One region of the Exiguobacterium sp. SH3S1 genome, then DNA from elsewhere that is predicted to be linked to it. Evidence: a T-box and tRNA genes for the amino acid it is inferred to sense, from the RefSeq annotation. Region 1 holds a T-box; the other holds one or more tRNA genes.
The links. The T-box of region 1 lies ahead of trpS (tryptophan--tRNA ligase). A T-box ahead of a tRNA ligase gene usually reads a tRNA of that ligase, here a tRNA-Trp.

Region 1 (5,132 bases):
GCGAACGGACCGTTTCAAATCGAATCGATTGACGCAGCCCAAGTGACACTGACGAAAAACGAATCTTACCATGACTCGGGTAACGTTACGCTCGAGCGCATCATCATTTGGGCGGACGCCGCGCTCGGGACGGAAGCGACGGGCATTCACCCGGTTCCTTATGGGACGGATGAAAGTGTGTTCGATTCACTTGAAAGTGAAGTGATTGACGTGCCTCGGAGCGGTGTCTTCTATTTGAAATCGAACGTCGATGAGTATCCGTTCGATGACCCTGACTTCCGCCGGTCGCTCGCGATTGCGCTCGATCGAGAGGCGTTCACCGATGCACTCGCCCGCGCCGAACAAACGACGGACCGCTTGCTCGTCACAGACGAGAGTGCGCAAGACGTCTCGTTTGAAGAAGATGCGTCTAGTTTGTTCGAGTCGGTCAAAGAGCGCTACGAAGAAGAAACGATTGACATCGAATTACTCAGCTTTGTCGATGAAGAAGCGAGACAAATCGCCGAGACGATTGAAACCGAACTTGAAAAACTTCCGGGGCTGTCTGTTTCCATCACGGAACTGCCGCTCGGTGACAAAGTTAGGAAAGAAGTCGCAGGTGACTATGCGCTGTCGCTGTCTGGTTGGCAACCGGATTATCCGGCGTACAGTGCTTATTTGACTCAATTTGAAACAGGAAATTATTTGAATTCGAGTGGTTATAAAGACGAGACGTTCGATCGGTTGATGGAGGAGGCACGCTCGACTGAGGTACTCGAGGCGCGGAACGAAGCGTATCGTCAAGCCGAAAAACGCTTGTTGGAAGAGGCAGTCGTTATTCCAATCTACCAAGCTGGAAGAACTTACGCGGTCGATTCCACCTATGCGGAAATTGGATTTCCGGTCATCGGTCCTTCGTACGTCCTAACTTTTTCAAAAGTTTATAAAAAATGAGCTAAAAGCCCGTCTCCCTAGGCGGGCTTTTAGCCTATGATAAAAATTTTTTAGAAAAATCAAAATAAATACTTTGCAAAATTATCAGAATATTGTATTATTGCATCAACGGGATTGTGGTAGCAAATTTTGTAAAGTTAACTTTCAGAATTTTCTACCATCGTTCATTTCGTTAAAACGAAAAAAATCAGGGGGTCATCGTATTGAATAAGAAAAAAGGTTTTGCATTAGCAACGTCGGTAACGCTTCTATCTAGCGCGTTCCTAGCAGCTTGCTCGGGTGGGGAAGAAGAAACAACGACAACAAACGGAGATGGAGGTTCAGAAGGTAGTGCAGATGAAGCGCAAGTCCTCAACTTGCTCGACAGTGCAGACATTCCTTCACTTAACCCAACTCTCGCGACTGACGCAGTATCGTTCAACGTCTTGAACAACGTTAACGAAGGTCTCTACCGTATGGACGAAGAAGACAACCCAACACCAGGGATGGCTGAATCACACGAAGTTTCTGAAGACGGTAAAACGTACACGTTCAAAATCCGTGAAGGCGCAACTTGGTCTAACGGTGAGCCTGTAACGGCAAACGACTTCGAATACGCTTGGAAAGAAGTACTTAATCCGGACAACGGATCACAATATGCTTACGTCATGTCTGTCATCGAAGGCGCTGAAGCTTACAACACTGGCGAAGGCGAGCGTGACGCGGTCGGCGTTACAGCAACTGACGATCAGACACTTGAAGTTAAATTGACAGCACCAGCTGATTACTTCCTTGGTCTCACAAGCTTCGGCGTATTTATGCCTAAACTTGAAGCGTTCGACGCGGAACAAGGCGAGAACTTCGGTACGTCTGCAGAGACGACGCTCTACAACGGACCGTTCAAACTCGAAAGCTGGGAGCGCGAGCAAGGCTGGAAAATGGTCAAAAACGACGACTATTGGGATGCTGAAGCCGTCAAACTTGACGAAATCGACGTTAAAGTCGTTAAAGAAGTTTCAACAGGCGTCAACTTGTACGAAAACGGCGACGTTGACCGTACTGGTTTGACTTCTGAACTCGTTGCTCAATACCAAGACAGCGAAGATTTCTCGACTGTCGTTGAGCCGACACTCTTCTACCTCCAGTTCAACACTGAAGTTGAAGCGTTCGACAACCAAAACATCCGTAACGCGATCGATGCGGCCTACGATAAAGCAGCAATCTCTGAAACGCTCCTCGCGAACGGTTCAGTACCTGCGAACTATCTCGTACCGAAAGACTTCGTAACAGGTCCAGACGGTGCAGACTTCCGTGAAGCGAACGGCGACATCGGCGGCTACGACGTTGATAAAGCGAAAGAACTTTGGGAAAAAGGGCTTGAAGAGCTCGGGACAGATTCTGTCGAAATCGAACTCCTCAACTACGACTCAGAGTCTGCGAAGCAAATCGGTGAGTTCATCAAAGGTGAACTTGAGAAGAACCTTCCAGGCATGACGCTTACGATCAAGCAACAACCGTTCAACAACAAACTTGACCTCGAGAACAAAGGTGACTTTGAGCTTACATTCGCAGGCTGGGGACCTGACTACCAGGATCCAATGACGTTCGTTGACCTCTTCGTTACTGACGGACCATACAACCGTGGTAAGTGGTCGAACGATGAATTCGACGCACTCATCGAATCTGCGAAATCGAACACAGATGCTGAAGCACGTTGGAAAGAACTTCAAGATGCAGAGAAAATCGTTCTTGAAGAGAACGCGATCTCGCCAGTTTACCAACGCGGATCAGCTCGTCTCACGAAGCCATACGTTAAAGGAATCGTTGAACACGGATTCGGCGCTGACTACTCGTACAAGTGGGCATTCATCGAAGGCAAAGAGCAATAAGCAACATTCACCAGAAAGAGACAGGGACGCCTGTTTCTTTCTTTTTTTTGTGTTCTTCCATAAAGAAGCCGCCCAACGCATGCGTTGGGCGGCTCTGTCTTATTTTTTCACTTTGGCACGTTTCCGGCTTAAGCCCATCGCTTTCTCGATCTTGGCGAGGTTTTTGTTCGCGACCGCTTCGGCTTTCTCGCGTCCCGAGTCAAGGATCGCATCGAGCTCTGACGAGTCGACGAGTTCGTGATAGCGCGCTTGAATCGGTTCGAGCATGGCGACGACCGCTTCGGCGACGTCTTGCTTGAACGTTCCGTAGTTCGAGTCTTCGTATTGAGTCACGAGATCTGTTATCGAAGTACCCGTCGATAACGAGTAAATCTCGAGCAAGTTCGAGATGCCCGGCTTATTCTCCCGGTCGAAGCTGATGACGCCGCTCGAGTCCGTGACGGCGCTCTTGATTTTTTTACGGATGACGTTCGGTTCGTCAAGCATCGAGATGAAGCCTTTGACGTTCGCGTCCGACTTCGACATCTTCTTCTCGGGGTTCGTCAAACTCATGATCCGAGCCCCTTCTTTTTGAATGAGCGGCTCAGGAATCTTGAACGTCTCATAATAGCGTTTGTTGAACCGTTCGGCCAAGTCGCGCGTCAGTTCGATATGTTGTTTTTGATCGTCACCGACCGGCACGAGCTCTGTCCCGTAAAGTAGAATGTCCGCCGCCATGAGTGTCGGATAGATGAACAGCCCGGCACCGACGTTATCGCTGCCTTGCGATTTGTCTTTGTACTGCGTCATCCGACCGAGTTCGCCCATCCCGGCGATACACGTCAACATCCATCCGAGTTGAGCGTGCGCTTTTACTTCTGACTGGACGAAGATCGTTGCCTTCTCAGGATCAAGTCCACAAGCGAGATAGAGCGCCGCCAGCTTGCGGGTGTTGTCCATCAGTTCGACGCGGTCGAGTTGGACCGTGATCGAGTGAAGATCGACGATACAATAGTACGCGTCATGTTCTTCTTGAAGATCGACGAATTGTTTCATCGCCCCTAAGTAGTTACCGAGCGTCACGACGCCGGTCGGTTTAATGCCTGAAAATATCGTTGCCATGCCTACACCTCCATAAAATATAAAAAACCGCAGTTCTCCGCCCGAAAAATCGGGACGAATAACCGCGGTGCCACCCAAATTTGCATGAAGTCATGCCACTTGATCGCGTTAACGGGCGTAACCGTCTCACCGTACTACCATTCAGGTGAGCCACTCTGAAGTCCATTCGCTTGAACGCTCTCCGTCTACTCGCAGCAACGTAGACTCTCTGGGGGAGAGGGGGTTCGAGGTACTTGTCTTCTTCCTCGTGTTTCTTATATTCTGCATTTAGTTTAGCATATTGGCGGAAAAACAAAAAGGTCAAACGAGGGTGATGACGTATGACAGGATCACACTGCCAATCCCGACGTATACCCAACGCCAAGCCGACTGTTTACGGACGGAACGTTCTTCTTTCATCTCGTCGTCGTCTTTTTCGTCTTCCTCATAATCGGAATCAATTTCCTTTAGTTTGGCGCGGCGGTTCCGCCTAAACCCATACATAATCCCGTCGAACAATCCTGAAGCGCTCATCTGTGAGAACATCCCGAACGCGAAGGCGATCATGCCGGCGACGAACAAGCCACCGCTCAAATGAAACGCGAACGATTCCGCGCGGTAATACGATACGTACGACCAAACCGTATAGGCAATTGTGACAATTCCCCAAACGATTAATATACTTCTAAAATTTTTCAATGTGACAAACTCCTTTCAACGTGACGACGTCAAATTGTCACGTTTGCTTATGGTTCTATGATACGCGTAGTCCCGCTATTATGGCGAGAAGGAAGTTTTTAAGATGATAGCGGTTTATTCCACAGTTGACAGTTTGATTAAAAATTTTTTACAATAGCCCTAACGTTCTTTCGTCGGATACTTTATGTAATATTCAGAAAATTAAAGAAAAAGAGTAAGATGTTAGTCCGACGGAATGCTAAGCTTCACGAGATTAGAAAGGGGACATCGCAATGAAGAAAAAATCGATTTTGCTAATGATGACACTCATCTTAGCGCTCGGTTCAGTGCTCGCCGCTTGCTCGACTGGCGGAGACTCTGACGGCGGTTCGTCTTCGAACGGAGAGAAAGTACTTCGTTTGACGGACACGTCTGACATTACTACAGCCGACCCGGCGCTCGCAACGGACGCAGTCGCGTTCAACTTGATCGCCAACACAATGGAAGGCCTTTACCGTCTTGATCAAGAAGGGCAAGCCGTTCCAGCCATCGCCGAAGGAGAACCGGAATTGA
Region 2 (4,710 bases), on a different contig from region 1:
GACCAACTCGCATAAGGACATGTGGTATGTCGGCTTGACCGATCAGACGATCACGGCAATCTGGCTCGGTGCCGACACGCCGCGTCCGTTCCCGGAGCTTGCCAACCGGGCGTACCCGGCTATCGTTTGGACAGAGGCGCATCGCTAAAAAACAAGGCTAGAGGATGAGTCCTCTAGCCTTGTTTCGTCTGTCTGTATGTTTTCAGATGGACCAGCCACTCTTCTCCTGTCACAGTGTTCATAAGATGATATCCCCGACCGAGTTAAACAGCCTGAGGAGCGCCCAAACGAGCCCGCTTAACAGAATCGCCCACATCATCGCTTGAATCAACAAGAGCCCGATTGCTCGAAGTGTCGACATCAACTGGCTGACTTGCCAAATGTAGTAGAATAAATAGACGACAAACGTGCCAAGCAAGACCGCAATCGCTGCCGGCAGTGAAGTCAAAAACAAAAAACTGACACCTGAACCGACCAAGAAAATTGTCGCTCCTGGCTTTAAGCGATGGAGCGAGCTCCCGTTCGTCTCACGCGCAAAAAATGCGAAACCGAGTTGGTTAAACGTATCGGCGACGAGTTTAAAGGCGCTAAACAGCATGAAGTATATCGTGAAGAACATGACGAGCACGAGGATCTTCGTCTCTTGGACAGACAACAGCGCGATGATTTCACTATACACCCCGACACGCGTCAGCCATTGAATGGCGTATTCAGATGTGGCGATAGCGAGTGACATCGAAAAAAGAATGATCCCAATCAACGGGGCGTAGCTTAACAAGTACACATTTGTTTTCATATCGGCTCTCATTTCACAAGAATTTCTCATATTCAGTGCAAATCTATTATCAAGTATATTATAATATTCGTAGTCACGGAGAACAAAAGGGGGATTTTTAAATGGGATTATTACTAATGGTCGGAATCAGCGTCGCCTTCCTTGCGGCGATCTTAACAGCAGGATACAACAGAAAACCTGAAGGTAATCAATAAGAGCCGCGATTCTCACGAATCGGGCTCTTTTTTCTTACTTTAATCCCGCATAACCTTGTTGGCGTAGCGCCTCATAGACGATGATGGCCGCCGTGTTCGAGACGTTGAGCGAACGGACGAGGTTTGACTGGGGCAAGCGGATGCAGCGGTCAAGGTTGTCCTCGATCACTTCCATCGGCAAGCCTTTCGTCTCACGTCCGAAGACGAAGAAATAGTCCTTCTCGACGTCAGACACGTCAAGGTCACTCGGATACTGTTCGCCGTACTTTGTAATATAGAAAAACTCGCCGTCCGGATGTTGTGCCCATAGTTCGTCAAGCGAGTCATGGTAACGGACGTCAACGAACTGCCAATAGTCGAGGCCGGCCCGTTTTAACATTTTGTCATCCGTCGAGAAGCCGAGCGGACGAATCAGATGGAGCACCGAGTTCGTTGCCGCACACGTCCGCGAGACGTTGCCCGTATTTGCCGGGATTTCCGGTTGAAACATTACTACATGGTTAGCCATAATCTATTCCTCACTTCACTTGTTCGATATCGAGTAATCGTTGTTTTTGATCGAGCCCGCCCGCAAAACCCGTGAGCTGTCCGCTGCTGCCGACGACACGATGGCATGGGAAGATGACAGGCAGCGGATTACGGTTCAACGCCTGGCCGACAGCACGGACTGCTTTCGGACGTCCGATCTGCTCCGCGATTTGTTTATACGTCCGCGTCTCACCAGACGGGATCGTCAACAGCGCATCCCACACTTCTTGTTGGAAAACCGTCCCGTTCATGTCAATCCAGGCGCGGTCAATTGCTTGGAGTCCTTCCCGTTCGACCCGTTCGATCATGTCGACGAGCCACATCGGTGCGCTCCCATCTGCCTGTTCTGTTTCCGCAAAATCTAACGCAATTAATTTCCCCTGCTCATTTAATTCGTATGATAACGTTCCCCATTTAGATGACACGGTCTTCACGTTCCCACTCCTCTCGGAATATACGAATCTCTTCTTTAACCAGTTCTGATTGCTCTACGCGTTCGATCTCTTGATAGATTGCTTCGGCATCAGTACCGAGAATCGCACCGATCGCCCAGACAGCCGTCGCCCGCATGTCTTCACGCTCATCGGTTTGAATGAATGTTTCGAGCACCGAGACGGCTGACGGTTCACGATAATGCGCGAGCGCTAAGATCGCGTTACGTTGAATAGGCTTCTTACCGCGCCACGAGCCGGACAAGTGACCAAACTTCGCCTTGAACTCGCGGTTACTCAAGCTGAGCAGCGGTTCGAGCAACGGTTTGACGACTTCTGCCTCCGGCAACAGCTCTTCATGATGGCGCCAATCTTTCTTACGGTTATATGGACAGACTTGTTGGCACGTATCACAGCCGTAAAGGCGTCCGCCAAGCTTCGAGCGGAACTCTCTCGGCATGAGCGTCTTCATCTGGGTCAAGTAAGCGATGCACCGTTTGGCGTCAAGCACACCCGGTTCGACGAGCGCCGTCGTCGGACAGGCGGTCATGCACTTATCACAGTCCCCGCACCCGTCCTCGATTGCTGTATCGGGCGGCAGATATGTGTCTAAAATCATCTCGCCCAAGTACAGGTAAGATCCCTTCTCCGGCGAAATGATCGAGCAATTTTTTCCACTAAACCCGATTCCGGCCCGTTCGGCCACAGCCCGGTCAACGAGTTCACCCGTGTCGACCATCGAGCGCGTTTTGACGCCGGGAACGAGTTCTTCGATATACACTTGAAGCTGTTCAAGCCGTGAGCCGACGGCGCGATGATAGTCAAGCCCCCACGAGGCACGCGCGAACAACCCACGCCGTTCACCTACCACGCTTCGGGGCGCATCTTTCAATTTGCTCGGGTAGGCAACCGCAATCGCAATGATCGACTGGGCGTCCTCTAACAATAGTTCAGGCGTCGTCCGCTTATCAAGATCCGGTTCTTCAAATCCTGAAGCGAAGTCTTTCTCTTGTTGTTTGATGAGCCGTTGTTTCATGACGATGAACGGATCGGCCGTCGTCACTTTCAACTCATCGATCCCGATTGACGCAGCGTACTCGACAATCTGTTGTTTTAGTATCTCAGGAGTCATCCCATTCATCACCTCACTCTTCTTATTTTCGCATACAAAAAATCTCCCCGCCACTAAGGGCAGAGAGATATGAAGCGGGTGAAGAGAATCGAACTCTCGTCATCAGCTTGGAAGGCTGAGGTTTTACCATTAAACTACACCCGCAGAGAGTACCGGTGGTCGGAGTCGAACCGACACTCCAGAGGAACACGATTTTGAGTCGTGCGCGTCTACCAATTCCGCCACACCGGCATATTATGTTGGAGGCGCCAGTCGGAATCGAACCGACGATAGAGGAGTTGCAGTCCTCTGCCTTACCACTTGGCTATGGCGCCAAAGAGATTAAATGGAGCGGAAGACGGGATTCGAACCCGCGACCCCGACCTTGGCAAGGTCGTATTCTACCACTGAACTACTTCCGCAAAATGGCTGGGCTGGAAGGGATCGAACCTACGCATGTCGGAATCAAAATCCGATGCCTTACCACTTGGCTACAGCCCAACAAAATGGGGCGACTGAAGGGAATTGAACCCTCGAATGCCGGAATCACAATCCGGTGCGTTAACCACTTCGCCACAATCGCCATAATAAACAGGGGCAGCAGGAATCGAACCCGCGCTGACGGTTTTGGAGACCGTAGTTCTACCGCTAAACTATGCCCCTAAAGTGGTGGGGGGGGGCGGATTCGAACCGCCGAACCCGAGGGAGCGGATTTACAGTCCGCCGCGTTTAGCCACTTCGCTACCCCCCCACATGGTGGCTTTGGACGGAATCGAACCGCCGACACAAGGATTTTCAGTCCTTTGCTCTACCAACTGAGCTACAAAGCCATGTATGTAGTAATTTAGTTAAATAAAAAAATGGCGGTCCTGACGGGATTCGAACCCGCGATCTTCTGCGTGACAGGCAGACATGTTAACCGCTACACCACAGGACCAAAGCTAATTGCGGGGGCTGGATTTGAACCAACGACCTTTGGGTTATGAGCCCAACGAGCTACCAGACTGCTCCACCCCGCGACGATATAAAAATTAAATGGTGACCCGTACGGGAATCGAACCCGTGTTACCGCCGTGAAAGGGCGGTGTCTTAACCGCTTGACCAACGGGCCATAATTAGTATGGATAAACTGGCGGAGAGCAAGGGATTCGAACCCTTGAGACGGTTGTGCCGCCTACACGAATTCCAATCGTGCTCCTTCGGCCACTCGGACAGCTCTCCAAAGAAGAGAAAAAGTGGCTCCGCAAGTAGGATTTGAACCTACGACCTACCGGTTAACAGCCGGTTGCTCTACCACTGAGCTATTGCGGAACGATCTTGCCTGGCAACGTCCTATCCTCACAGGGGGAGACCCCCAACTACTTTCGGCGCTGAAGCGCTTAACTTCCGTGTTCGGCATGGGAACGGGTGTGGCCGCTTCGCTGTCGCCACCAGACAAGTATTATATTAACATCATTTAACAGTGACGTCAATATGTTTTTAAGAGATTGAACTCTCAAAACTGAAGATTCATCAATACAAACCATTTCTAGATCAAAGCCTCGACCGATTAGTATCATTCAGCTCCACACGTCGCCGTGCTTCCACCCATGACCTATCTACCTCATCGTCTCTGAGGGGTCTTTCTTGATTGCTCAAAGGGAAATCTCA

Region 2: it encodes a tRNA-Trp, which carries the amino acid that the T-box ahead of trpS (tryptophan--tRNA ligase) is inferred to sense. The anticodon was not compared.

Annotation. Positions count from the first base shown of each region.
Region 1 covers NZ_SJUW01000001.1:343,019-348,150, reverse strand. The annotation lists gene EVJ26_RS01785 (peptide ABC transporter substrate-binding protein) at 1-933, shown strand, start outside; gene EVJ26_RS01780 (peptide ABC transporter substrate-binding protein) at 1,137-2,801, shown strand; gene trpS (tryptophan--tRNA ligase) at 2,901-3,902, opposite strand; T-box leader at 3,950-4,157, opposite strand; gene EVJ26_RS01770 (DUF3899 domain-containing protein) at 4,203-4,580, opposite strand; gene EVJ26_RS01765 (peptide ABC transporter substrate-binding protein) at 4,853-5,132, shown strand, end outside.
Region 2 covers NZ_SJUW01000022.1:11,198-15,907, forward strand. The annotation lists gene EVJ26_RS13950 (transglycosylase domain-containing protein) at 1-148, shown strand, start outside; gene EVJ26_RS13955 (DUF5366 family protein) at 239-796, opposite strand; gene trmL (tRNA (uridine(34)/cytosine(34)/5-carboxymethylaminomethyluridine(34)-2'-O)-methyltransferase TrmL) at 1,025-1,498, opposite strand; gene EVJ26_RS13965 (methylated-DNA--[protein]-cysteine S-methyltransferase) at 1,509-1,943, opposite strand; gene queG (tRNA epoxyqueuosine(34) reductase QueG) at 1,933-3,081, opposite strand; tRNA gene EVJ26_RS13975 (tRNA-Gly) at 3,155-3,225, opposite strand; tRNA gene EVJ26_RS13980 (tRNA-Leu) at 3,232-3,312, opposite strand; tRNA gene EVJ26_RS13985 (tRNA-Cys) at 3,322-3,395, opposite strand; tRNA gene EVJ26_RS13990 (tRNA-Gly) at 3,408-3,482, opposite strand; tRNA gene EVJ26_RS13995 (tRNA-Gln) at 3,487-3,561, opposite strand; tRNA gene EVJ26_RS14000 (tRNA-His) at 3,568-3,643, opposite strand; tRNA gene EVJ26_RS14005 (tRNA-Trp) at 3,653-3,723, opposite strand; tRNA gene EVJ26_RS14010 (tRNA-Tyr) at 3,728-3,811, opposite strand; tRNA gene EVJ26_RS14015 (tRNA-Phe) at 3,815-3,890, opposite strand; tRNA gene EVJ26_RS14020 (tRNA-Asp) at 3,922-3,997, opposite strand; tRNA gene EVJ26_RS14025 (tRNA-Met) at 4,006-4,079, opposite strand; tRNA gene EVJ26_RS14030 (tRNA-Glu) at 4,097-4,171, opposite strand; tRNA gene EVJ26_RS14035 (tRNA-Ser) at 4,191-4,281, opposite strand; tRNA gene EVJ26_RS14040 (tRNA-Asn) at 4,297-4,371, opposite strand; rRNA gene rrf (5S ribosomal RNA) at 4,380-4,495, opposite strand; partial or broken rRNA gene EVJ26_RS14050 (23S ribosomal RNA) at 4,590-4,710, opposite strand, start outside.